One region of the Nonomuraea sp. NPDC049400 genome, then DNA from elsewhere that is predicted to be linked to it. Evidence: riboswitches for the same ligand, from Rfam matches in the RefSeq annotation. Region 1 holds a riboswitch; each other region holds the start of a gene.
What was found. Region 1 has a riboswitch for thiamine pyrophosphate ahead of ACIBVN_RS22575 (purine-cytosine permease family protein). Riboswitches for the same ligand answer to the same signal wherever they lie in the genome.
Positions count from the first base shown of each region.

Region 1 (7,408 bases):
GGGCGGCTGTGCGGGCGTCCGGGTCCGCGCCCGTCAGGACGCCGTGCACCCGATCCCTGACCTCCCCCTCCACGCTCGGGTCGGCCTCGGGCCAGCGCATCGTGGTGAAGATGATCATTCGCTTGGCCCGCTGCTCCGACAGCACGCCCGACTCCGCCAGCCTGGAGAGCAGGCGCTGGCGCAACTCGGCCGAACGCAGCTGCTTGATCCACCAGACCGGCTTCTGCTCCGTGCTCTCCGAGGCGATGCGGGCGAGCGCGGCGTCCAGCTCGGCGTCGCCGAGCGGGGACGCGTCCTTGAGCGTCACCTTCTCGTCCGAGACCTCCACCCGTTCGCGGATGGCGAGTTCGGCGAGGATGGCGCCGGCGAGCGCGGGGTCCAGCTGGGGCCAGCTGATCAGTGGCATGCCGTCTTCGCTGTAGGCGAGCAGGAGGACTTCCTCAGCGATCGTCACAGTCATGCTTCGACACTAACCTCCCAACCATGACCATCTCGGAGAAGCTGCACGCCATCGGCCGCCCGCTGCTCAAGGCGCAGCTCGAGCACCCCACCGTGGCCGGCATCGGGCGTGGCGACCTGCCCGAGCCGGTGTTCAGGTCGTGGCTGGAGCAGGACTACCTGTTCCTGCTCGACTACGTACGGGTCTTCGCGCGGCTGGCCTGGCAGGCTCCCGCCGGGCATCTGGGTGACCTGGTGGACCTGGCGCACACCACGTACCACGACGAGCTGAGCCTGCACAGGTCGATGTCGGCGGAGTTCGGGGCCGATCTGGAGGGGGCGGTGAAGGGGCCGGCGTGCGCGGCGTACACGGCGTTCCTGCTGGAGTCGGCGGCGTCGTACGGGGAGGGGCTGGCCGCGCTTTATCCGTGTATGTGGGGCTATTCGAGTCTTGGGCGGATATTGGCGGAGAATCCGCCTGCTGAGCCGAGATATCGGGCGTGGGTGGACACGTACGCGGATCCAGGGTTCGAGGCGCTGACCGTGCGCATCGCGCAGATGATCGACGAGGCGGGACCGGATCCGGCGCGGGCGGAAGCGCTGTTCGCCGAGGGCATGGCGCACGAGCTGGCCTTCTGGGACGTGCCGTAGTCGTCTTCGTCTGACACGGTTTCCACAGGCTGTGGACGGCTCGGTGTGCGCCGTACCCTGGTGGCATGCCGGAACTTCCCGAAGTGGAGTCTCTCGCCCACTTCCTGCGCGAGCGGGCGGTGGGTCGTACGGTCCTGGGGGTCGACGTGGTGGCCATCCAGGCGCTCAAGACGTTCGACCCGCCCGTGACCGCGTTGGGCGGGCTGACCGTCACCAGCGTGTCGAGGCACGGCAAGTTCCTCGACCTCGACTGCGACGGCCTGCACCTGGTCATCCATCTGGCCAGAGCGGGGTGGCTGCGCTGGCGCGACGACCTCTCGGGCGCCAAGCCCGTACGCCCCGGCAAGGGGCCGCTCGCGGTACGGGTCCGGCTGGCGCCCGACGAGGAGGGGCTGGCGCCCGGGTTCGAGCTGACGGAGGCGGGGACGCAGAAGCGTCTCGCCGTCTATGTCACGAAAAATCCGGAAGACATCCCCGGCGTCGCCTCCCTCGGTCCCGACCCCCTCGACGAGTCCTTCACCGTGGACGCGCTCAAGCGCATCGTGGGCGGCAACCGCACCCAGATCAAGGGGCTGCTGCGCGACCAGAAGGTCATCGCGGGCATCGGGAACGCGTACTCGGACGAGGTGCTGCACGCGGCCAGGATGTCCCCGTTCAAGATCGCGTCGTCGTTGACGGACGCGCAGATCGCCGACCTGCACGAGGCCATCGTCACCACATTGAGGGAGGCGGTGGAGCGGGCGCACGGGCTGGCGGCCAAGGACCTCAAGGCCGAGAAGAAGTCCGGGCTGCGCGTCCACAACAGGACGGGGCAGCCGTGCGACGTGTGCGGCGACACGATCCGCGAGGTGTCCTTCGCCGACTCGTCCCTGCAGTACTGCCCCACCTGCCAGACCGGCGGCAAGCCCCTCGCCGATCGGCGCCTGTCCCGGCTGCTCAAATGACCCGTTGCGCGGGTGCTCAGGCGCCGATCGGCACCCGGTCCGCCTCCCGGGTCCCCGTGCGCCTGCGCAGGCCGATCGCCGCCACCACCGCGCCCAGCAGGGTGGCCGTCACCGGGACCGCCAGGGCCGTGCGCAGCGCCGTGAGGCCGGCCTCCGCCGTGGTCCCGTCGCCCAGGGCCGCCACGTTGACCGCCGTGACCATCGACAGTCCCAGGGCCGCGCCGAACTGGAACGACGTGTTGATGAGACCGCTCGCCAGCCCCTGCTCCTCCGCCGCGATGCCGTCCGTAGCCACGATCGTGAGCGGGCCGTAGACGAAGGCGAACATCAGGCCGATCAGCAGCATCGAGGGCAGCATGGCCGCGTACGTCCAGTCGAGCCCCACCCCGAGGAAGAGCGCGTACGCCAGCAGCCCCGACAGCAGGCCGCCCATGACGACCTTGGCGTTGCCGTACCGGTTGACCAGCCACGGCGTGAGCGTCGGGGCGAGGACCACGTCGGCGGCGGCCGCCAGCAGGGCGAGGCCCGTCTGGATGGTGGACCAGCCGCGCAGCTCCTGCAGATAGAGCGTGACCAGGAACTGGAAGCCGAAGAACGAGGCGGTGAGCAGGGCGGCCATCACGTTCGCCCGGACGAGGGCGCCCGACCTGAGTATGCCCAGGCGGACCAGGGGGTGGGGGGAGCGGCGTTCCACGGCCACGAAGGTCCCGAGCAGCGCCAGGCCACCGAGGAAGGCGGCCGCCGTCAGCGGCCAGCCGTCGGACGGGTGCTCGAGGCGTACCACCCCGTAGACCAGCAGCATCATCGCGCCCGTGACGCTCAGAGCGCCCGCCATGTCGAAGCCGCCGCCGCGAGACTCGGAGGGGGACTCCTTGAGCAGGGGGATCGCGGCGAGGAGGATCACCAGCGACAGCAGGACGGGCGCGAAGAAGACCCAGCGCCAGCCGAACGCGGTCAGCAGGCCGCCGATCACCAGCCCGAGCGCGAAGCCGCCCGCCGCCGTGCCGGCGTAGATGAGCAGGGCCCGGTTGCGCCGTGGGCCCTCCGGGAAGGTCGTGGTGAGCAGGGAGAGCCCGGCCGGGGTCATGAACGCGGCGGCCACCCCCGTGACGAACCTGGCCACCAGCAGCACCCACCCCTCATGAGCGAATCCGCCGAGCCCGGAGAAGGCCAGGAACACCCCCAGCCAGAGCAGGAACATCCGCCGCCGGCCCAGCAGGTCGGCCGCCCGGCCGCCGAGCAGCATGAAGCCGCCGTAGCCGAGCACGTACGCGCTCACGACCCCGCTCAGCACCCCCGTTGACAGCCCCAGGTCGGCCCTGATGGACGGGAGGGCGACGTTGAGCATGGCCACGTCGATGCCCTCGAGAAAGATGGCTCCGCACAAAACAATCAGCACGCCCCAAGAGCGAGCAGGCATGACAAACTCCCGGTTACTTCTAGGCATGTCGGTTCTCTCTTGTAACCGGACACATCATCAGCGAACATGGAATGTCATGGAAGAAGGCACTTCAAAATCACTCGGTTACTGCGACAGCACCGTGGAAGCCGACTACGACGTTCGCCAGTGGGACGCCCGCGAGGACTGCGAGGTCCGCCAGATACTCGACCGCATCGCGGACAAGTGGTCGCTGCTGGTGATCGCCCTGCTCGACTGCCAGAGCCTGCGCTTCACCCAGCTCCGCCGCGAGATCGACGGCGTCAGCCAGCGCATGCTCAGCGTGACCCTGCGCCAGCTCGAGCGCGACGGTCTGGTCAGCCGCACGGTCCACCCCGTCGTGCCGCCCAGGGTCGACTACGCGCTGACGCCGCTCGGCCGTACGCTGCACCAGACCATAAAGGCGCTGGTCACCTGGACGGAGGAGCACCAGCGGGAGATCGCAGAAGCGCGTGCCGCCTACGACGAGAGGCGCGAGATGATGGAGTCATGACCGTTCCTGAGATCGAAGCCAGTGCCGTTCCCGACGACGCCTACCTGCTCGACGTCCGAGAGCAGGACGAGTGGGTCGCCGGGCACGCGCCGGAGGCAGTCCACATCCCCATGACCCAGATCCAAGGGCGGGTCGACGAGGTGCCCGGCGACCGGACGGTCTACGTCGTCTGCCGGGTCGGCGGCCGGTCCCTGCAGGTCGCGGCGTGGCTCAACCAGCTCGGGCGCGACGCGGTCAACGTCGGTGGCGGCATGCAGTCGTGGGAGTTCGCGCGTCGCCCGATGGTCAGCGAGACGGGGCAGACGCCTTTCGTGGCCTAAAATCTTCTCAAAGCACGCGTAAAGCCTCCCTGTGGCGTTTCTGCCGCCACTAGGGCATGATGAGGGCGCCAACTTCAGATCGTCGCGGGAGCTCGGGGTTCACCGGGCTGAGAGGGCAGCACACGATCCGCTGCCGACCGCCTGAACCTGTCCGGGTAATGCCGGCGTAGGGAGTGTGCGATGACGCATGTCGCCGACGAAGTTCCCCTGACCCTCGAGGGCAGGCCGCCGAAGACCCTGGGCGTGCTCGACCAGGGTGCGCTCTGGGCGAACCTCGGCGTGAGCCTCCTGGGCTTCTCCGGAGCGCTGCTCCTGCTCGACCCGCTCGGCGGCGCCCCACTCAGCCTGGCCGCCGCGCTGGTGGCCGTCGTGGTGGGCAGCCTGATCGGCACGGCCATGGTCGGCCTGTCCGCCATCCCGGGCACCCGGACTGGGCAGCCCTCGATGGTGCTGCTGCGAGGGCTGTTCGGGGCGAGGGTCTCGTACGTGCCCACGGTGCTGAACATCGTGCAGATGATCGGCTGGGGCGCGTTCGAGCTGTGGGTCATCGCCAAGGCCGCCGGCGCGATCTTCGGCGCGGTGCCGTACGCGGTGTGGGTGATCGTGGCCGGAGCGCTGACCACCGCGCTCACGATCTGGCCGCTCGGGTCGGTGCGGATCCTGCGGCGGTACGTCACCATCGGCGTGATCGTGTCGCTGGTGTGGTTCGCCTGGTTCTTCCTGACCCGGGCGCCCGTGCACACCGGCGGGTCCTGGACGGCGTTCGCCCCGGCTGTCGACTACGTGATCGCGCTGTCGGTGTCGTGGGTGCCGATGGCGGCAGACTTCGCCCGGCACTCCAGGTCGAGCGGGGCCGCGTTCACCGGCGTGGTCGGCGGGTACACGCTGGCGCAGGTGGCCTGCCTGGGGCTGGGCGTCTACGCGGTGGCGATGGCGGGGGCGGACGCGGTGCTGGCCGATGGGACGTCGGTGTTCGGCCCGTTCGTCGCGGTGCCGCTGGGCGCGCTGTTCTTCGCGATCCTGGTGCTGCGCGAGACGGACCAGTCGTTCGCCAACGTCTACTCCACCACGGTCTCGCTGCAGAACCTGATGCCGCGCGTGGACCGGCGCATCTTCTCCACCGCCATCGGCGTGCTGACCGTCGTGATCGCCCTGTTCGTGGACGTCACCTCGTACGGGGCGTTCCTGGGGGTGATCGGGGCGGTGTTCGTGCCGATGTTCGCGGTGCTGGCCGTGGACTACTTCGTGCTCGGCGGCTCGCGCGGCTGGAACACCGAGGAGAACGCGCCCTCGCGCTGGTCGAGGCTGGTGCCGTGGGCCCTCGGCTTCGTCGCGTACTGGCTGACGACCTCCACGCCCACGGTCCCGAAGTGGGACGCCTTCTGGCAGTCGGCCCGCGAGGCCATCGGCTTCACCCGGCAGCCGTGGATGAACGGCGCGCTCGGCGCCGCCGTCGTGGCCGCGCTGGTGGCGCTGCTCATCGGCTCGTTGACGCGCGCTTCTCGACGTTGAGCAGGTGCTGCTTGGCCGTGGGGCCGCCCGCGTAGTCGCCGAGCCCGCCGTCCTCGCGCACCACCCGGTGGCACGGCACGATCACGCACACGGGGTTGGAGGCCAGCGCGTTGCCGATCGCCCGCAGCGCGCGGGGCCTGCCGATGCTCGCGCCGATCTCCTCCAGCGTGGTCGTCGTGCCGTACGGGACCGCCGTCGTCTTCTGCAGCACCGTACGGGCGAACGGCGTGGCCAGCGTCAGGTTGACCGGCGTGGCGAAAGCCCGCAGGCGGCCCGAGAAGTATGCGTCCAGCTCCCTGCGCACCGGGTCGAGCCGGCGCGCGTCCGGCCCGATGAACGTGCCCACATGCCTCGTGAGCAGCGCGAACACACTGTTCTCCGGCTCGAAGCTGCACGCCACGATGCCCTTGCCCGTCACCGCGAGCACCAGCCTGCCCACGGCGCCGTCATAGGTGCCGAAGGCGATGTCGGGGGGCGTCTCGCCTCGATAGGTGCTGGAGGTCACCCGCAACAAGGCATCGAGATCGCCACTCGACATGGCACCCACCCTCCCCACCCACCGAGAATCGCCGTGACCGCAGCGTATCGGACGGATCGCCCGACGCACTCACCGTGCCACGTGCACTATGGAGGAGTGGGGGACGAATGGGCCGGGAGTGACGACGAGATAGCTCGTGCTGCGCTCGCCTGTTCGCCCAACGCCGTCGTGGTCGTCGACCGGGACCAGAGCGTGCTGGTCTGGAACGAGGCTGCCGAGCGGCTGTTCGGGTGGACGGCGGAGGAGATACTCGGGCGCCGCGCGCCGATCGTGCCCGGCGAGCTCACCGCCGAGCACAACGCCGTGCTCGAGCGCGTACGCACCGGCGGCCAGGTCTCGGTCCGCACCAAGCGCCTGCGCAGCGACGGGACCGTCCTCGACGTGCGCGTCGACATCAGCGCGCTGCGCCTGGGCAGCGCCGTGGCCGGGTACGTCTGCGTGCACCATCTCGCGCGCGCCGACGAGCTGGCCAGGAACCGCATGGCCCGCCGGGCGCGCCTGGTGCGCAGGCTGACCGACGTGGTGGGCGACATCAACTCCGAGCTGGAGCTCTCCGCCGTGCTCGACCGGATCTCGGCCAGCCTGACCGAGCTCACGGGGGCGGACGCGGGCGGGTTCGTGCTGATCGAGGGTGACAGGTTACGCCTGGTCAGCACGTACCAGCTGCCGGACGCCATCAGGGGCACCACCACGGACCTGCGCACGAGCCTCGTGGACAAGCTCTTACGCACCGGCAAGACCGTCCTGCTGCAGTCGGACGGGCTGGACGACCTGGTGTGGGCGCGGCTGAACGGCCTGCACACGATCGCGCTCGGCCTGGCCGCCGTCGGCGGGCGCCCGTACGGAGCCCTGTACGCGCTGTTCGCCGAGAGCACGCCCGGGCACCTCGAACTGGAGCTGCTGGAGCTGCTGGCCGGGCATGCGGGCATCGCCGTCGGCAACGCGGTGGCCTACCAGGAGGCGGTGCGCCAGCGCGCGCACGAGCAGGCCGTCTTCGACGCCAGTGCCGACGGCATCGCCGTGCTCGACGAGGCCGGCCGCGTGGTGCGGTGGAATCCGGCCGCCGTCGAGCTC
Region 1 covers NZ_JBITMP010000013.1:188,286-195,693, reverse strand. Annotated here, with positions in the region: gene ACIBVN_RS22605 (GPP34 family phosphoprotein) at 1-460, opposite strand, end outside; gene ACIBVN_RS22600 (TenA family protein) at 484-1,089, shown strand; gene ACIBVN_RS22595 (Fpg/Nei family DNA glycosylase) at 1,155-2,033, shown strand; gene ACIBVN_RS22590 (MFS transporter) at 2,050-3,453, opposite strand; gene ACIBVN_RS22585 (winged helix-turn-helix transcriptional regulator) at 3,530-3,964, shown strand; gene ACIBVN_RS22580 (rhodanese-like domain-containing protein) at 3,961-4,284, shown strand; TPP riboswitch at 4,359-4,475, shown strand; gene ACIBVN_RS22575 (purine-cytosine permease family protein) at 4,465-5,796, shown strand; gene ACIBVN_RS22570 (methylated-DNA--[protein]-cysteine S-methyltransferase) at 5,762-6,334, opposite strand; gene ACIBVN_RS22565 (PAS domain S-box protein) at 6,431-7,408, shown strand, end outside.

Region 2 (7,408 bases), on a different contig from region 1:
GACCTGCGCGCCGGGGTTCACCTCGGACTTCGCCTTGGGTGTCTGGGCGATGACCGTGCACGGCTCGGCGTCGTCGTCGACCTCGTTGACCTGCACCTGGAAACCCTGCCCGCCCAGATATCCGGCGGCCTCGTCCTTGGGCATGCCGCCGACGTCGGGCATGACCAGCCCGGCGCTGACGTAGATGTCGACCTTGGCACCCTCCCGCACCTTCTCGCCCACCTGCGGCGAGGTGCGGATCACCTTGTCGCGCTCGACCTGCTGGCTGGCCAGCCGCTTGACCACGCCCACGGTGAGCCCGGCGACGGCGATCGCGTTGCGGGCCTCGTCGCCGCTCATGCCGGCCGTGTTGGGCACGGCGACGCGCTTGGGGCCGAGCGAGGGCACCAGCGTGATCGTGCCGCCCTTCTCCACCTCGGCGCCGGCGACCGGGTCGGTGCGCAGCACCAGGCCCTCGGCCGTCTTCTCGTCGTTCTCGCCCTTGGCCTCCTGCACCTTGAGGCCGGCCGCGACGGCGGTCTTCCTGGCCAGCTCGAGGTTCTTGCCGACCAGCTCGGGCACGTGGACGAGCTCGGGCTGTGCGAAGAACCAGCCGGTCAGCCCCACCGCGACCACCATCACGGCGGCGAGCACCACCAGGAACCAGTTGGGCCTGAACCCCCGCCGCTTCGGCATCTCCTCCCGCGGCTGGATCATGGTGTGGGGCGGCGCCGCCTGCGGCATGGAGGGGGCGGCGGAGACCGTGCGGGCGTGCGGCTGGGAGTGGGACATCGACGGCGCCGTCATCCGCGGATCGGTCGTCCGCGGCAGCATCCGGTGCGCGTCGACGGCCGCAACGAGCATCGCGGTGGCGTCGGCGGGCCGGGCGTCCGGCTCGCGGGCCGTCGCGTGCGCCACCAGCGTGTCGATCAGCGGCGGCACCTCGGGGACCAGCGACGACGGCGCGGGCACGGTGTCGTGGACGTGCCGGTAGGCGACCGACATCGGCGTCTGGCCGTCATACGGCTGCTGCCCCGTGACCAGCTCGAACAGCATGATGCCCGCGGCGTAGACGTCGCTGCGCACGTCGGCGGCGCCGAGGGTGACCTGCTCGGGCGCCATGTAGGCGATCGTGCCGATCATCACGCCCGTACGGGTCTGGTTGGTGGCCTCGATGGCCCTGGCCAGGCCGAAGTCGACGACCTTGACCCGGCCGTCGTCGGTCATCAGGACGTTTTCCGGCTTCACGTCGCGGTGGACCAACCCGGCCTGGTGGGCCGCGCCCAGGGCGGCGAGCACCGGGATCATGATCTCGAGCGCCTCGCGGGCGGGCAGTCTGCCGCGATCGCGCAGGATGTCGCGGAGCGTCCTGCCGGGCACGTACTCCATCGACAGGTAGACGACGTCGTTGTCGGTGCCCTGGTCGAAGACGTGCACCACGTTGGGATGCGAGAGGCTGGCGACCGACTTGGCCTCGCCGATGAACCTCCGGACGAACGCCGGGTCCTCGGCGAGCGAGCTGTGCATGACCTTCAGCGCCACCGTCCGGTCCAGCCGGATGTCCAGCGCGAGGTAGACGGTCGCCATGCCGCCTCGGGCGATCCGGCTCTCGATGCGGTAGCGGCCATCGACGAGTCGCCCGACCAGGGGGTCCGCAGTCGTCGTATCCACCCCGCTGAGTTTACGGGCGTTTTACCACCCGCAGGGCCTTGCCGCCCGAAACCGATGCGGAGACGTTCCCTGCGGAACGCCCCCGCGTCCGCGTGACGACACCCACGCGCCTCAGGGGGTCATCGGGGATGACGCCTCCGCGTAGCGCCTGCGCGGGATGCGGCCCGCGAGCCGGGCCAGCCGCCCCGCCGCCACGGCCCCCTTCATGGCCGCCGCCATGAGGTCGGGCCGCTGCGCCCTGGTGACCGCCGTGGCCAGCAGCACGGCGTCGCAGCCCAGCTCCATCGCCAGCGCCGCGTCGCTGGCCGTGCCGATGCCGGCGTCGAGCACCACCGGCACCGAGGCGGCCTCGACGATCAGCTCGATGTTGTGCGGGTTGCGGATGCCGAGGCCCGAGCCGATCGGCGCGCCCAGCGGCATCACGGCCGCGCACCCCGCCTGCTCCAGCCTGCGCGCCAGCGCGGGATCGTCCCCGATGTACGGCAGCACCACGAACCCGTCGGCCACCAGCCGCTCGGCCGCGTCGAACGTCTCGATCGGATCGGGCAGCAGTGTCCGCTCGTCGGCGATGACCTCGAGCTTGACCCAGTTCGTGCCGAGCGCCTCCCTGGCCAGCCGCGCCGTCAGCACGGCCTCGCCCGCGGTGAAGCAGCCGGCCGTGTTGGGCAGCACCTTGATGTCCCGCTTGCGCAGCACGTCGAGGACCGAGCCGCGGGCGTTCGGGTCGAGCCGCCGCATGGCCACCGTGGTCAGCTCGGTGCCGGACGCGGCCAGCGCCTGGTCGAGCACCTCCAGCGAGGGCGCGCCGCCGGTCCCCATGATGAGCCGGGAAGCGAACTTCTCCCCGGCGATGATCAGATCATCCACCTTGCACCGCCGTCAGAACCTCCACCCGGTCATGCTCGCCGAGCGCCGTCGTCTCCCACGAGCTCCGCGTGACCACCTCGTCGTTCACGGCCACGGCCACGCCGGTGGTGGCCGAGGTCAATCTGCGTACGGCCTGCGCCACGGTCATGCCGTCGGTCACCTCGTGCACGGCCCCGTTGATCGTCACAATCATGAAATTTCCCGAAACCTTCCAGGCGCGCACAATGCCGCCAGCTCGCCCTCTTCGCCCAGCAGGATGTCGGCCGTCAGCGGGGCCAGCAGCACGCCGCCCCGATGGTGGCCGGTGGCCAGCGCGAGCCCGGGCGTGCCGCTCGGGCCGATGACCGGCAGGTTGTCCGGCGTGCCCGGCCGCAGCCCGGCCACCACGTCGGCGACCTCCAGCTCGGTGACGCCCGGCACCAGCTCCCTGGCGTCCCGCAGCAGCTCGTACAGACCGCCCGCGGTCACCCGGGTGTCGAACCCCATCTCCTCCTGGGTCGCCCCGACCACCAGCTCGCCGTCGCCCCGGGGGACGAGGTAGACCGGCGTGCCGTGCACGGTGCCGCGTACGCAGCGGGTGAGCAGCGGCTGCGGGGAACGCAACCGCATGATCTGCCCCTTGACCGGCCGCACCGGCACCTCCGCCAGCCCGGCGCTCCACGCCCCGGCCGCCAGGACGACCCGCTCCGCCCGCATCTCGGCGCCCTCGCCGAGGAGCACCCCGGTGACCCGGTCGCCGTCGCGCAGCAGCTCGCCGACGCGCGAGCGCACCAGCGGGACTCCCAGCCGGTCGAGGGCGGCGAGCAGCGCCGCCGTCACCCGGCGCGGGTCCACCCAGGCGTCGCGGGGGGCCAGCAGCCCGCCCCGCACGGAGGGGGCGAGCATGGGCTCCAGCCGGCGGCACTCGCGCCCGCTCAGCCGCTCGACGGGCAGCTCCAGCTTCTCCATGTACGTGGCCAGCTCGTCCAGCGCCGCCAGGTCGTCCGCCCCGAACGCCACGTCGAGCGTCCCGTCGGAGCGCAGATCCAGGGCCTCGGTGCCGGCCAGCCCCGCGTCGGCGGCCAGCTCGGCGGCGAAGGCGGGCCAGCGGCGCAGCGACGCCACACCCAGCCGCAGCAGCGGCACCTCGGTGTAGGCGACCTCGCTGACCGGCGCCAGCATCCCCGCGGCCGCGTGCGAGGCGCCCGAGGCCGGGGCGGGGTCAACCAGGGTGACAGGTCGTCCGTCGCGAGCCAGCCGCCAGGCCACGGAGAGCCCGACGACCCCGCCGCCCACGATCACATCCATCCGCGCTCCCTTCGCCGGCATGATCCGGATCAGGTGTCTTGCGGTCGAAGGCCCGGTGAAGCCTTCCTCTCAGCCCGGTTACGGCCGGACTCCCGCGCGTCTTTTCGTCCCCAGCCTACGGCCTCGCCGCGACGGCCCGGCACCGCCCTCCGTTATGGTCATGAACGTGAATCATGTCGTGGTGGTAGGAGCCGGCCTGGCCGGGGTGCGCACCGTGGAAGCGCTGCGGGGGCGGGGATTCGGCGGAAGGATCACGCTGATCGGTGAGGAGCGCCATCGCCCCTACGACCGCCCGCCGCTGTCCAAGGCCGTGCTGTTCGGCGACGCCGACACCAGCTACGTCGGCACCGACCTGGCCGCGATCGACGTGGACTTCCGCCCCGGCGTCAGCGCCAAGTCGCTGCGCGCGGGCGTCGTGGAGACGACCGAGGGCGAGGTGGGCTACGACGGGCTGGTCATCGCCACCGGGGCCGAGCCGATCAGGCTGCCCGGCGACGGTCCCCAGCACGTGCTGCGCACGCTCGACGACGCCCACGAGCTCAGGGCCATGCTCGTCCCGGGCGCCCGCGTCGCGGTCATCGGCGCGGGCTGGATCGGCGCCGAGGTGGCCACCGCCGCCCGCCGCGCCGGATGCGCGGTGACCGTCATCGAGGCGGGCCCGGCGCCGCTCGCGACCGCCGTCGGCGCCGAGATCGGGGCCCGCACCCAGCGCTGGTACGACGACATCGACCTGCGGCTCGGCACCATGGTCGACTCCGTGGACGAGGGCGGAGTCCGCCTGGTCGGCGGCGAGTTCGTGGCGGCCCACGTGGTCGTCACGGGCATCGGCGTGCGGCCGGCCGTCGAATGGCTCACCGGCGCCGACATCGACCTGCACAACGGCGTGGTCGTGGACGAGCACCTGCGTGCCTCGCTGCCCAACACGGTCGCCGTCGGCGACTGCGCCGCCTGGTGGTCACGTCGCTGGCAGACCAGGCTCAGGGTGGAGCACTGGGACACCGCGCTCAACGCCCCCGAGGTCGCCGCCGCGAGCCTGCTGGGCGAGGACGTGGCCTACGATCCCGTTCCGTACTTCTGGTCGGAGCAGTTCGGGCACATGGTGCAGTACGCGGGCCATCATCCGGCGGGGGAGCGGCTCGTCTACCGCGGCGACCCGGAGGGCAAGTGGTCGGCCGTCTGGCTCACGGCAGACGACGTCGCCGCGGCGGTGCTCGCCGTGGACCGGCCGCGGGACCTCGTACAGGGGCGCAGAATCATCGACGCGGGACACCGTCTCGACGTGGAACGCCTGGTAGATCCAGATGTCCCTCTACGGGATTGTGTTGTTTGAGCAAGCACGCCATGTGGTAGTTGTGGTTTCGTGACGCTTTCTGTTGCACAGATCGACCGGGAGACCGACCAGCTCGTAGCCGAGTGGCTCACTCTCCCCGAAGTGGCCTCGCGCCTGGAGCTTTCGATCGGGCGGGCCAAGCAACTCCTCAAGGACCACAAGCTGCTCGGCGTGCGCCGGGGCAGCGGCGGGCCGCAGGTGCCTGCGGTGTTCCTCGACGGAAAGGACGTGATGAAGGGCCTGCCCGGCACACTGACCGTGTTGCAGGACGCCGGCTACGACGATGTCGAGTCGCTGCGCTGGCTCTTCACCCCTGACGACTCCCTGCCCGGGTCGCCCATCGAGGCGATCAAGGCCGGCCGTCACACCGAGGTCAAGCGGCGTGCCCAAGCCCTCGCTTTCTGAGGCGCGCCTCTACCTCTGCACCGACGGCCGGCGCGACCGCGGCGACCTGGCAGAGTTCCTCGATTCGGTGCTGGCCGGCGGCGTGGACATCATCCAGCTGCGGGAGAAGGGCCTGGAGGCACGCGAAGAACTCGCGCTCCTCGAAGTCTTCCGCGACGCCTGCGACCGGCACGGCAAACTGCTGGCCGTCAACGACCGGGCGGACATCGCCTACGCCGCCCGTCCCGACGTGCTCCACCTGGGGCAGGACGACCTTCCTGTGACGGTCGCGCGAGAGATACTCGGCGACGACATCGTCATCGGACGGTCCACCCACTCCGCCGCCGAGGCTTCCGCCGCGGCCGTGGAGCCGGGCGTCGACTACTTCTGCTGCGGCCCCATCTGGCCCACGCCCACCAAGCCCGGCCGCCCGGCCCCAGGCCCGCCGCTGCTCAGGCACGCGGCCGCGCTGGAGACCGCACGGCCGTGGTTCGGGATCGGCGGCATCGACCTCGCCAACCTGGACGAGGTGATGTCGTACGGGGTGAGCCGGGTGGTGGTCGTACGCGCGATCACGGACGCGGATGACCCGGGGGCGGCCGCGGCGGAGTTCGCCAAGCGCCTGTCCTCCGGCTGAGCCCCGCAGGCCGCCCCGGCACGGCCACACGTGTCCCGCCGACCTCGCGCCGAGGCGTCCGCCACCCCGCGGGCGCCTCGGGCCCTCGACCGGCGCGCCCGCGTGGTGGCGGACGCTTTCCGCACGCCCCGCGTACTGTCCCTGGAGGGCGCGCGTCCGCGCTCAGCCCCGACCCGAGCGCGTGTCAGGTCTTGCGGGAGGTGGCGGCGATGGCCAGCTCAGCCAGCGCCGCACGCGCCTCGGCGGTCACCGGGGCGTCGTCGAGCGCCGACAACGCCTTGCTCAGGTAGTCGCCGATCAGGTCCTCGCACTCCTGCAACGCCCCGGTGCCGTCGATGATCCGCCGCAACGTGTCCACCCCGTGCTCGTCCAGCCCGGGATCCCCCAGGAGCCGCCGCACGGTCGCCGCGTCGGCGGGGGAGGCGGCCGCCAGCGTGCGGGCGACGAGCATCGTCCGCTTTCCCTCACGCAGGTCGTCGCCGGCGGGCTTGCCCGTCTGCGCCGGGTCGCCGAACACCCCGAGGATGTCGTCCCGGAGCTGGAAGGCGATCCCGACCTGCGTGCCGTACGCCGTGCACAGCTCGTCCATCCACGGCGCGAGCTTGCCCGCGGCGAGCGCCAGCCCGAGCCTGAGCGGCTGCTCCACCGAATATTTCCCGCTCTTGAACAGCGCCACCCGCAGCGCCGACTCGAACGTGTTCTCCCCGTGCGCCTGCTCCAGCAGGTCGAGGTACTGGCCGCACATGAGCTCGGTGCGCATGTGGTCGTGCACCGGCTGGGCCGCCGCCAGCGACTCGGGCGGCAGGCCGCTGGTGCGCCACATCTCGCCCGACCAGATCAGCAGCAGGTTGCCCAGCAGGATCGCCGCGCCCTCGCCGAACTGCTCCGCGGAGCCGTGCCAGCCCGACTTCTCGTGCAGCGCCTGGAAACGGCGGTGTGCGGACGGCATCCCCCTGCGCAGGTCGCTCTTGTCCATCACGTCGTCGTGCACCAGCGCGCTGGCCTGCAGCAGCTCCAGCGAGGCCGCGGCGGTGAAGATCTCGGGCACGTCCGTGCCGCCCGCGCCGCGCCAGCCCCAGTAGCAGAACGCCGGACGCAGCCGCTTGCCGCCGGACAGCAGCTCGTCGGCGGCCGTGCGCAGCGGCGCGAGCTCGGGATCGCCCGGGGCGGGCAACTGCCGTTCGACGAACTCTCCGAGGGCACGCTCCACCTGCTTGCGCAGGGTGTCCATGCCGGCGGCGTCAGTGGTCATG
Region 2 covers NZ_JBITMP010000006.1:272,204-279,611, reverse strand. Annotated here, with positions in the region: gene pknB (Stk1 family PASTA domain-containing Ser/Thr kinase) at 1-1,650, opposite strand, end outside; gene ACIBVN_RS11285 (thiazole synthase) at 1,762-2,517, opposite strand; gene thiS (sulfur carrier protein ThiS) at 2,510-2,710, opposite strand; gene thiO (glycine oxidase ThiO) at 2,707-3,804, opposite strand; TPP riboswitch at 3,794-3,910, opposite strand; gene ACIBVN_RS11270 (NAD(P)/FAD-dependent oxidoreductase) at 3,965-5,134, shown strand; gene ACIBVN_RS11265 (Rv2175c family DNA-binding protein) at 5,165-5,539, shown strand; gene thiE (thiamine phosphate synthase) at 5,517-6,155, shown strand; gene ACIBVN_RS11255 (polyprenyl synthetase family protein) at 6,340-7,407, opposite strand.
Region 2: another riboswitch for thiamine pyrophosphate. It lies ahead of thiO (glycine oxidase ThiO); the one in region 1 lies ahead of ACIBVN_RS22575 (purine-cytosine permease family protein).

Region 3 (7,408 bases), on a different contig from region 1:
TGTTGTTGCCCGTCCAGGTCTGGCCGCAGGGGAACGGAAGCTGGAAGCTCGGCGCGGCCAGGGTCGACACCGGCGGGACGTCCACCTGGTTCGCCGGGTCGCCCCCCTCTCCCTCGTGCTCGTGCGTGGACGACGGCGTGGGAGTCGGGGTCGGGGCGGCCCATGCCGCCGATGCGATCGGGCCCGACGCGAGGCTGAAGAGCAGGGCGAACCCGGCTGTAAGCACCCCTCTGGGTCTCATGCGGATACCTTTCTGCGCGCGCCGGAGGGGCGATGCCCAGCCGGCGCCGCGAACTGTCCGTTGGATCTCTCGAAGCGCTCTTGCTGGGGATCAAGATTGCGAATAGGGCATACAAATAACATCCAAAATCGGTATAAAGGCCCTTCCAGCTTGAACGCCCAACCCATCGGGCGCCCCACCCGGCGCCCAGCTCAGGAGAACGCGCGGTCATGGTGGTTGAACAGCCCGTATTCAGTGTTCTCGGGCCGTTACAGGTCCGGGTCCCGGAAGGGCCCCTCAGGATCGCGGGCAGGAAGCCCAGGCTCCTGCTCGCCTCGCTGTTGCTGGACGCCAATCAGGTGGTCAGCTCCGACGTGCTCGTCGAGGTGTTGTGGCCGCGGACGCGGCCGTCGTCCGCCGTGGCCAACGTGCGCACGTACGTGAGCTCGCTGCGCTCGGCCGGCGTCCAGATCGTGGCCCAGGCCTCCGGCTACGCGATCGAGCTCGACGCGGACCGGCTGGACGCCCTGCGGTTCGAGGACCTGGTGGCCAGGGCGCGGGCGGCGGGCCGTACCGAGGAGGCCTTCGAGCACTTACGCGGGGCGCTGGCGTTATGGCGCGGGACACCGCTCGTCGACCTGCCCGCCAGCCCGCTCTGGGACGGACGGCTGCGCGCCCTCACCCAGGCCAGGCTGGCCGCGGCCGAGGAACTGGTCGAGCTGAGGCTGGCCCGCGGCGAGCACGCCGGCGCCATCGACGACCTGCGCGAGCTGATCGGCGAGCACCCCTACCGGGAGGATCTGTGGCAGCGTCTGATCCTCGCCCTGCACCACAGCGGCCGGCGGGCCGAGGCGCTGCACGCCTACACCACGATCCGGCGGCAGCTCGTGGACGAGCTGGGCATCGAGCCGGGGCAGGAATTACGCGACGTGCACGCCTCCGTGCTGGCGGGCGACCCCCCGCCCGCGCCCGCGCTGCCGGGCGATCAGCCCCCGGCGCCGCACCAGCTCCCCGCGGACGTGCCGGACTTCACCGGCAGAGCGGAGGACGTGGCGGCCCTGACGCGCGCGCTGTCGGCCGAGGAGCGGCGACCGGACGGGCCGCCGTCGATTGCCGTGGTGACCGGGCCGCCCGGCGTCGGCAAGTCGGCGCTGGCCGTGCACTGCGCGCACGCCTTGCGGGCCGAGTATCCCGCCGGGCAGCTCTATCTGTGCCTGGGCGGCACCGACGCGGACCCGGCCGACCCCCTCGACCTGCTGGCCGAGGCGCTGCGGGCGCTCGGCGTCGCGGAGCCGGCCCTGCCGCCCACGCTGCGCGAGCGGGCCTCACTGTATCGATCCATGCTGGCCGAGCGGCCCATGCTGATCTTCCTCGACGACGCCGCCGACACCGCGCAGGTGCGCGCCCTGCTGCCCGGCAGCGGCTGCGCGGTGCTCGTCACCAGCCGGCTGCGGATCGCGGAGTTGCCCGGCGCCCTCCAGCTCGAGCTCGACGTGCTGCCGCCCGCGGAGGCCGAGCAGCTCCTCGGCAAGATCGTCGGCGCCGACCGCGTGGCCGGGGAGCGCGAGTCCGCCCAGGCGATCCTGCGCTCCTGCGGCCACCTGCCGCTGGCCATCAGGGTGGCGGGGGCCCGGTTGGCCGGGCGGCCCGGCTGGCCGCTGAGTGTGCTGCGGCAGCGGCTGGACGACGAGACGAGCCGCCTCGACGAGCTGCGCGCCGGCGACCTCGAGGTACGCGGTTCGTTCGAGCTCAGCTACCGCCGGCTGCCCGGCGACGCGGCCCTGGCCTTCCGCGCGCTCGGCCTGCTCGGCTCGCAGTCCGTGCCGGGCTGGGTGGCCGACGCCGTGCTCGACCGGCACCGGGCGGACACGGTGGTCGACACCCTCGTGGACGCGAACCTCCTGCGCCTGGCCGGCACCGACCCCGTCGGCCAGCCCCGCTACCGCCTGCACGACCTCATCCGCTGCGCCGCGAAGGAGAAGTCGGGCGGCCCGGCCGTCGACGGGGCCGAGCGGCACGCGCTCGTCAGGGTGCTCGGCGGCTGGCTCACCGCCGCCGAGCACGCCGCCACGCGGCTGCCGACGACCCTGTTCGGGCTGACGTCCCACGGGGCGCCCCGCTGGAGCCTGGCGCGGGAGACCCTCGGCCGCCTGACCGCCGAGCCCATGTCGTGGTTCGACGCCGAGCGGGAGTCCCTCGTGGAGGCGGTACGGCTGGCCGCCGGTGCGGGCCTGGCCCAGTCCGCGTGGGGGCTGGCCGCGACGCTGGTCCCGTACTTCGACCTGCACTGCCTCCTGGACGAGTGGCAGGCCACGCACCGGATCGCCCTGGACAGCGCCCGCGCGGCCGGCGACCGCCACGGCGAGGCGGCAATGCTCCGCGGCCTGGCTCAGGTCTGCGTCTACCAGGACCGCTACGCCGAGGCCGGCGCGATGTTCCGGCGGGCGCGGGCCATCTTCCACGAGCTGGGCGACACCCGGAGCGAGGCGATCTCGATCTGCGGGCTGGCGGCGGTCAACCAGTTCTCCAACCGGCATCTCAGGGCGCTGGGGTCCTTCAGGCACGCGCTGGCCATGTTCCTGGCCATCGGCGACAAAAGCGGCGAGGCGTACGCGCGGCAGGCGATCGGGCGCGTCTACCTGTCGCTGCGTGACGTGCGCCAGGCCTCCCGATGGCTCGGGGACGCGCTGCGGCTGGCCGAGGAGCTCGGCGACGCCCACCGCGAGGGCTGCGTGTCGATACAGCTCGGCCGCCTGTACGACCTGGTCGCCGAGTCCGAGCGGGCCATGCGCTACCAGGGGCACGCGCTGGACATCTTCGAGTCGCTCGGGGACCGGCACTGCGGCGCGTACGCGATGCGGAACCTCGGCGGGCTCCAGGTGGCCAGGGGCGACCGGCTGGACGGCTCCGACCAGCTGGAGCGCTCGCTGGTGATCTTCCAGCAGCTCGGTGACCGGAGCGGGGAGGCCGACACGTACCAGACACTGGGCGAGCTCTACCGCTCGTCCGGGCGTGCCGCGCTGGCCCGGCACTACCTGCACCAGGCCCTCGAGCTGCGCAGGGAGCTCAGCGACTCGTTCGCGTGACGGCGGGGTGTCAGGCGAGCCACCGCGCCGTGGGCCAGGTCTCGAGGCGCCAGGCGCTGTCCCAGAACATCCACTCGTACTCGGTGGCCCGGCAGAACGCCTCCTCCATCGCCCGGCGCGTCCCCGGGTCGGCGAGCTCGGCCAGCCGGTCCACGAGCGCCTTGGCCTGCTCCACCGAGGCCGCGAAGGACGGGTCGGAGTAGGTGGATATCCAGGTCCGGTACGGGTGCCCGGCGGCGCCCGCCGTGCGTTCGAGCAGCGCCGCGCCGACGTCCTGGTACACCCAGAAGCACGGCAGCACGGCGGCGGCGAGCACCGGCAGCGGGGCGGCGAGCGCCGTGGCCTGGAGGTAGGAGGAGTAGGCCAGGCAGGTCGGCGAGGTGGCGATGCCCGCCGTCTGCTCGGCCGTCAGCCCGAACTCCTGGAGGTAGCCGGCGTGCAGGCCGCGCTCGACGACCAGCGCCGTGTGCGCGCTCTGGGCGAAGAACGCGGCGTCGGCCGGGTCGGTGGCGCGGGCCGAGGCGGTCGCGAGCACCTTGGAGTACGCCACCAGGTAGCGCCCGTCCTGGACCAGGTAGAACGCGAAGCGGTCCCGGTCGAGGGTGCCGTCGCGCAGCGCGGTGTTGAACGGGTGGTCGTGGATCGCCTCGAGCAGCGTGGCCGTGCGCGTCCAGATCTTCTCGGAGAAGGTCACCGATGACGTCCCTTCGCTAGTGCGAACTAGATCAGGTTCGACGGGTGTGATCTCAGCCCGGCGCGCCGGGCACCCCGCGTCGCGGGCAACGCTAGCAGACGGCGAGACAACCGGCGCTCGCCGTACCGGCACTCCAGCTCAATCGATGATCGCGGTGACGCCTGGTCGACGACGGCGCCCACGTAGCAGTTCGCCGCCGAGCAGGGCCGCGCACGACCCGGCGGTCAGCAGCCCACCAGCGAGGAAGGTGCCCCGTACACCGGCGAGCGGCAGGACCAGCCCCCCAAGCGCGGCACCCGCCGCGATGCCGGCGTTGTAGGCACCGGAGTTCGCGGCGAGAGCGATGTCCGTGCGGCCCGGGGCGCAGTGCAGCATCGCGTTCTGCGTGGTCATGAACACCGGCCCGAGTGCACCGCCCATCAATACCAGGAACACCACCGCCAATACGGGATGAGCGCCGAACGCGTACAGGCCGAGCATCCCCACCGCCTGCGTGGCCACGGCGGTGGCCAGCGCGGACTGCGGAAAGCGGTCCAGGAACGCCCCGGTGACGCTCACCCCGGCCAGACACGCGACACCGAAAACCAGGAACAGGGCGCTGACCGTGCCCGGGGAGAACCCGCTCACCTCGCCCAGGAACGTCACGATGTAGGTGTATCCCGTGAACGCCCCGGTGGCGGACAAGGTCCCGGCCGCCAGCACCGTCCAGAACCGCCACACGTCGGGACTGGCCGCGTAGGCGGCGGGCTCTTCCTCCGGACGCGAAGTCGGCAGCAGAACGGCGATCGTCACCAGAGAGACCAGCCCCAGAGCCGCCAGCAGGGCGACGGGCACCTGCCAGTTGCTCTGCTGGCCCAGCCAGGTCCCAGCGGGAACGCCGAGCACGAGAGCGAGCGAACCAGCGACGGACAACGCCCCGACCACCCGCCCCCGGATCTCCGGCGCGAACAGGCCCACCGCGACCGGCCCCATCACGGCCCAGAACAGCGCCTGGGCGAGCGCGGTCAGCAGCCGCGCCGCCAGGAGCAGCCAGTACGAGGGGGCCAGCGCCGCGACAAGACTGGACACCACGAGCGCGGCCAGCAGTCCCGTGAGCACATGACGCCGGGGCACGGCCCGCACGACGTGGGCGATCGGCACCGATGCGACGGCCACCGTCACGCCGTAACCGGTGACCAGGAGACCGACCGCCGGCAGGGACACCTGCAGGTCTTCGGAAATGAGCTCCAGGAGGCCGACCGGCAGGTTCTCCGCGGTGTTGAAGGTGAGGGCGGCCAGCATCAGGGCGCCGAGCACCGCCAGCCTGTGCCATGGAGCCGGTTGCCGGGGGATCGTACGGTCTCTTCCTGTCCTCGCCCGTCGCACCTGCTCAGTGGCACTGTCCATGCAGGTACCTCAGCAGGCTCACCGGTCCCGCTGCAACCGGATTCATCCGCGGCGCCTTCTTCGCGGGCCGCCTACCCCGAACTCCAGCCTTGCTAGACTGATCGTTCGCGTTCCGAATCAATCCGGGGGTCGGCGACATGGTCAAGGCAACGGGTGAGCACATGGGGGTCGTCTCCGCGCTGGTGCGCGCCTCCTTCCTGGTCAGCGCCGTGTACGCCGAGTCGGCGCGCGAGTACGGCATCACCTCGCAGCAGGGGCAGCTGCTGTGCGTGCTGATGGCGCAGCCGTACGGGATGAGCGAGCTGGGCGGGATCCTGCACCTGGCCAAGTCCAGCCTCACCGAGCTGGTCGACCGCAGCGCCCAGCGCGGCCTGGTGCGCCGCGAGCCCGACCCGCGCGACGGGCGCGCCGTGCGGGTGGCGCTCACCGAGCAGGGCAGCGAGCTGGTCGAGTCGTTCTACACCGAGACCTGCCGCCGGATCGACGAGCTCCCCTCGGGCCTGGCGGCGGACGAGCGCGTCGCGCTGGCCGGGCTGCTGGGCCGCGTGGTCGAGGACAACCAGGTCCCGCAGGTCTTCATGGAGCCGGGCGACGCCGCCTCCCACAACCGCTGACCCGCCGGGCAGCGCGAGGCCGCCCGGCGTACTCTTCGTCGAAGAGATCACCGCACGGGACGGATGCCGGCATGAGCGACCAGGACCCCATCGACAAGATCATGGCCGGGCTGGACGGCCCGGCGCTCGACGACCTCGCCGAGCTCTACCGTGACCTGCACCGCCACCCCGAGCTCTCCTTCAAGGAGGAGCGCACCGCGGGCATCGCGGCCGAGCGGCTCCGCGCGGCCGGGTTCGAGGTGAGCACGGGCATCGGCGGCACGGGCGTGGCGGGCGTGCTGCGCAACGGCGACGGCCCGACCGTGGCGCTGCGGGCCGACATGGACGCGCTGCCGGTGCTGGAGGCGACCGGCCTGCCGTACGCGAGCACCGCCACCTCGCCCGACGGCGTGCCGCTCATGCACGCCTGCGGCCACGACATGCACGTGACGTGCCTGAGCGGCGCCGCCCAGCTGCTGGCGGCAGGAAGGGAGCAGTGGCGGGGCACGCTCGTGGCGCTGTTCCAGCCGGCGGAGGAGATCGCCGCCGGGGCGCAGGCCATGGTGGACGACGGGCTGTTCGAGCGGACCGGCACGCCCGACGTGGTGCTCGGCCAGCACGTCTTCCCCTCCCCTGCCGGGACGGTGCTCGTCAGCCCCGGCGAGGTCATGGCCGCCGCCGACAGCATCGAGATCCGCCTGTACGGCAGGGGCGGGCACGGCTCGCAGCCGGAGCGGACGGTCGACCCGGTGGTGCTGGCCGCCTCGACCGTCATGCGGCTGCAGACGGTCGTCTCGCGCGAGGTGTCGCCGTTCGAGCAGGCGGTGCTGACGGTCGCGCAGATCCACGCGGGCCACAAGGAGAACATCATCCCCGACGAGGCGTCCATCACGATCAACCTGCGCTCGTTCGACCCCGAGGTCCGCCGCTCGCTCCTGGCCGCGGTCGAACGCGTCGTCAACGCCGAGGCGGCCGCGTCCGGCGCGCCGCGCCCGCCGGGGTTCCGCACGCTCAACGCTTTCCCGCTGACCGTCAACGACGACGGCGCCACCGCGAAGGTGCGCGAGGCGTTCGCCGGCCGGTTCGGCTCCGAACGGGTGCCGGACCTGGCGCCGTTGATGGGCAGCGAGGACTTCGGCCTGTTCGGCGCCGCGGCGGGGGCGCCCTCCGTCTTCTGGGGCCTGGGCAGCGCAGACCCCGACCTGTACGCCCGCGCCGAGCGCGAGGGCCGCCTTCGCGAGGACGTGCCGGGCAACCACTCGCCCTTCTTCGCCCCGCAGCTCTTCCCCACCCTGCCGATGGGCGTCGAGGCCCTGACCGCCGCCGCCCTGGCCTGGCTGCCGGCGCGCTGACCCCTGGCCCCACCCGCGCCATGGAGCTATTCGTGCAGGAAGCGGCGGAGCGCCGGGCGAGCGCCAAGCGGGCCGTG
Region 3 covers NZ_JBITMP010000045.1:12,628-20,035, reverse strand. Annotated here, with positions in the region: gene ACIBVN_RS45425 (M23 family metallopeptidase) at 1-241, opposite strand, end outside; gene ACIBVN_RS45420 (BTAD domain-containing putative transcriptional regulator) at 451-3,306, shown strand; gene tenA (thiaminase II) at 3,317-4,000, opposite strand; TPP riboswitch at 3,992-4,087, opposite strand; gene ACIBVN_RS45410 (MFS transporter) at 4,139-5,386, opposite strand; gene ACIBVN_RS45405 (MarR family winged helix-turn-helix transcriptional regulator) at 5,524-6,000, shown strand; gene ACIBVN_RS45400 (amidohydrolase) at 6,072-7,331, shown strand; gene ACIBVN_RS45395 (hypothetical protein) at 7,364-7,408, shown strand, end outside.
Region 3: another riboswitch for thiamine pyrophosphate. It lies ahead of tenA (thiaminase II); the one in region 1 lies ahead of ACIBVN_RS22575 (purine-cytosine permease family protein).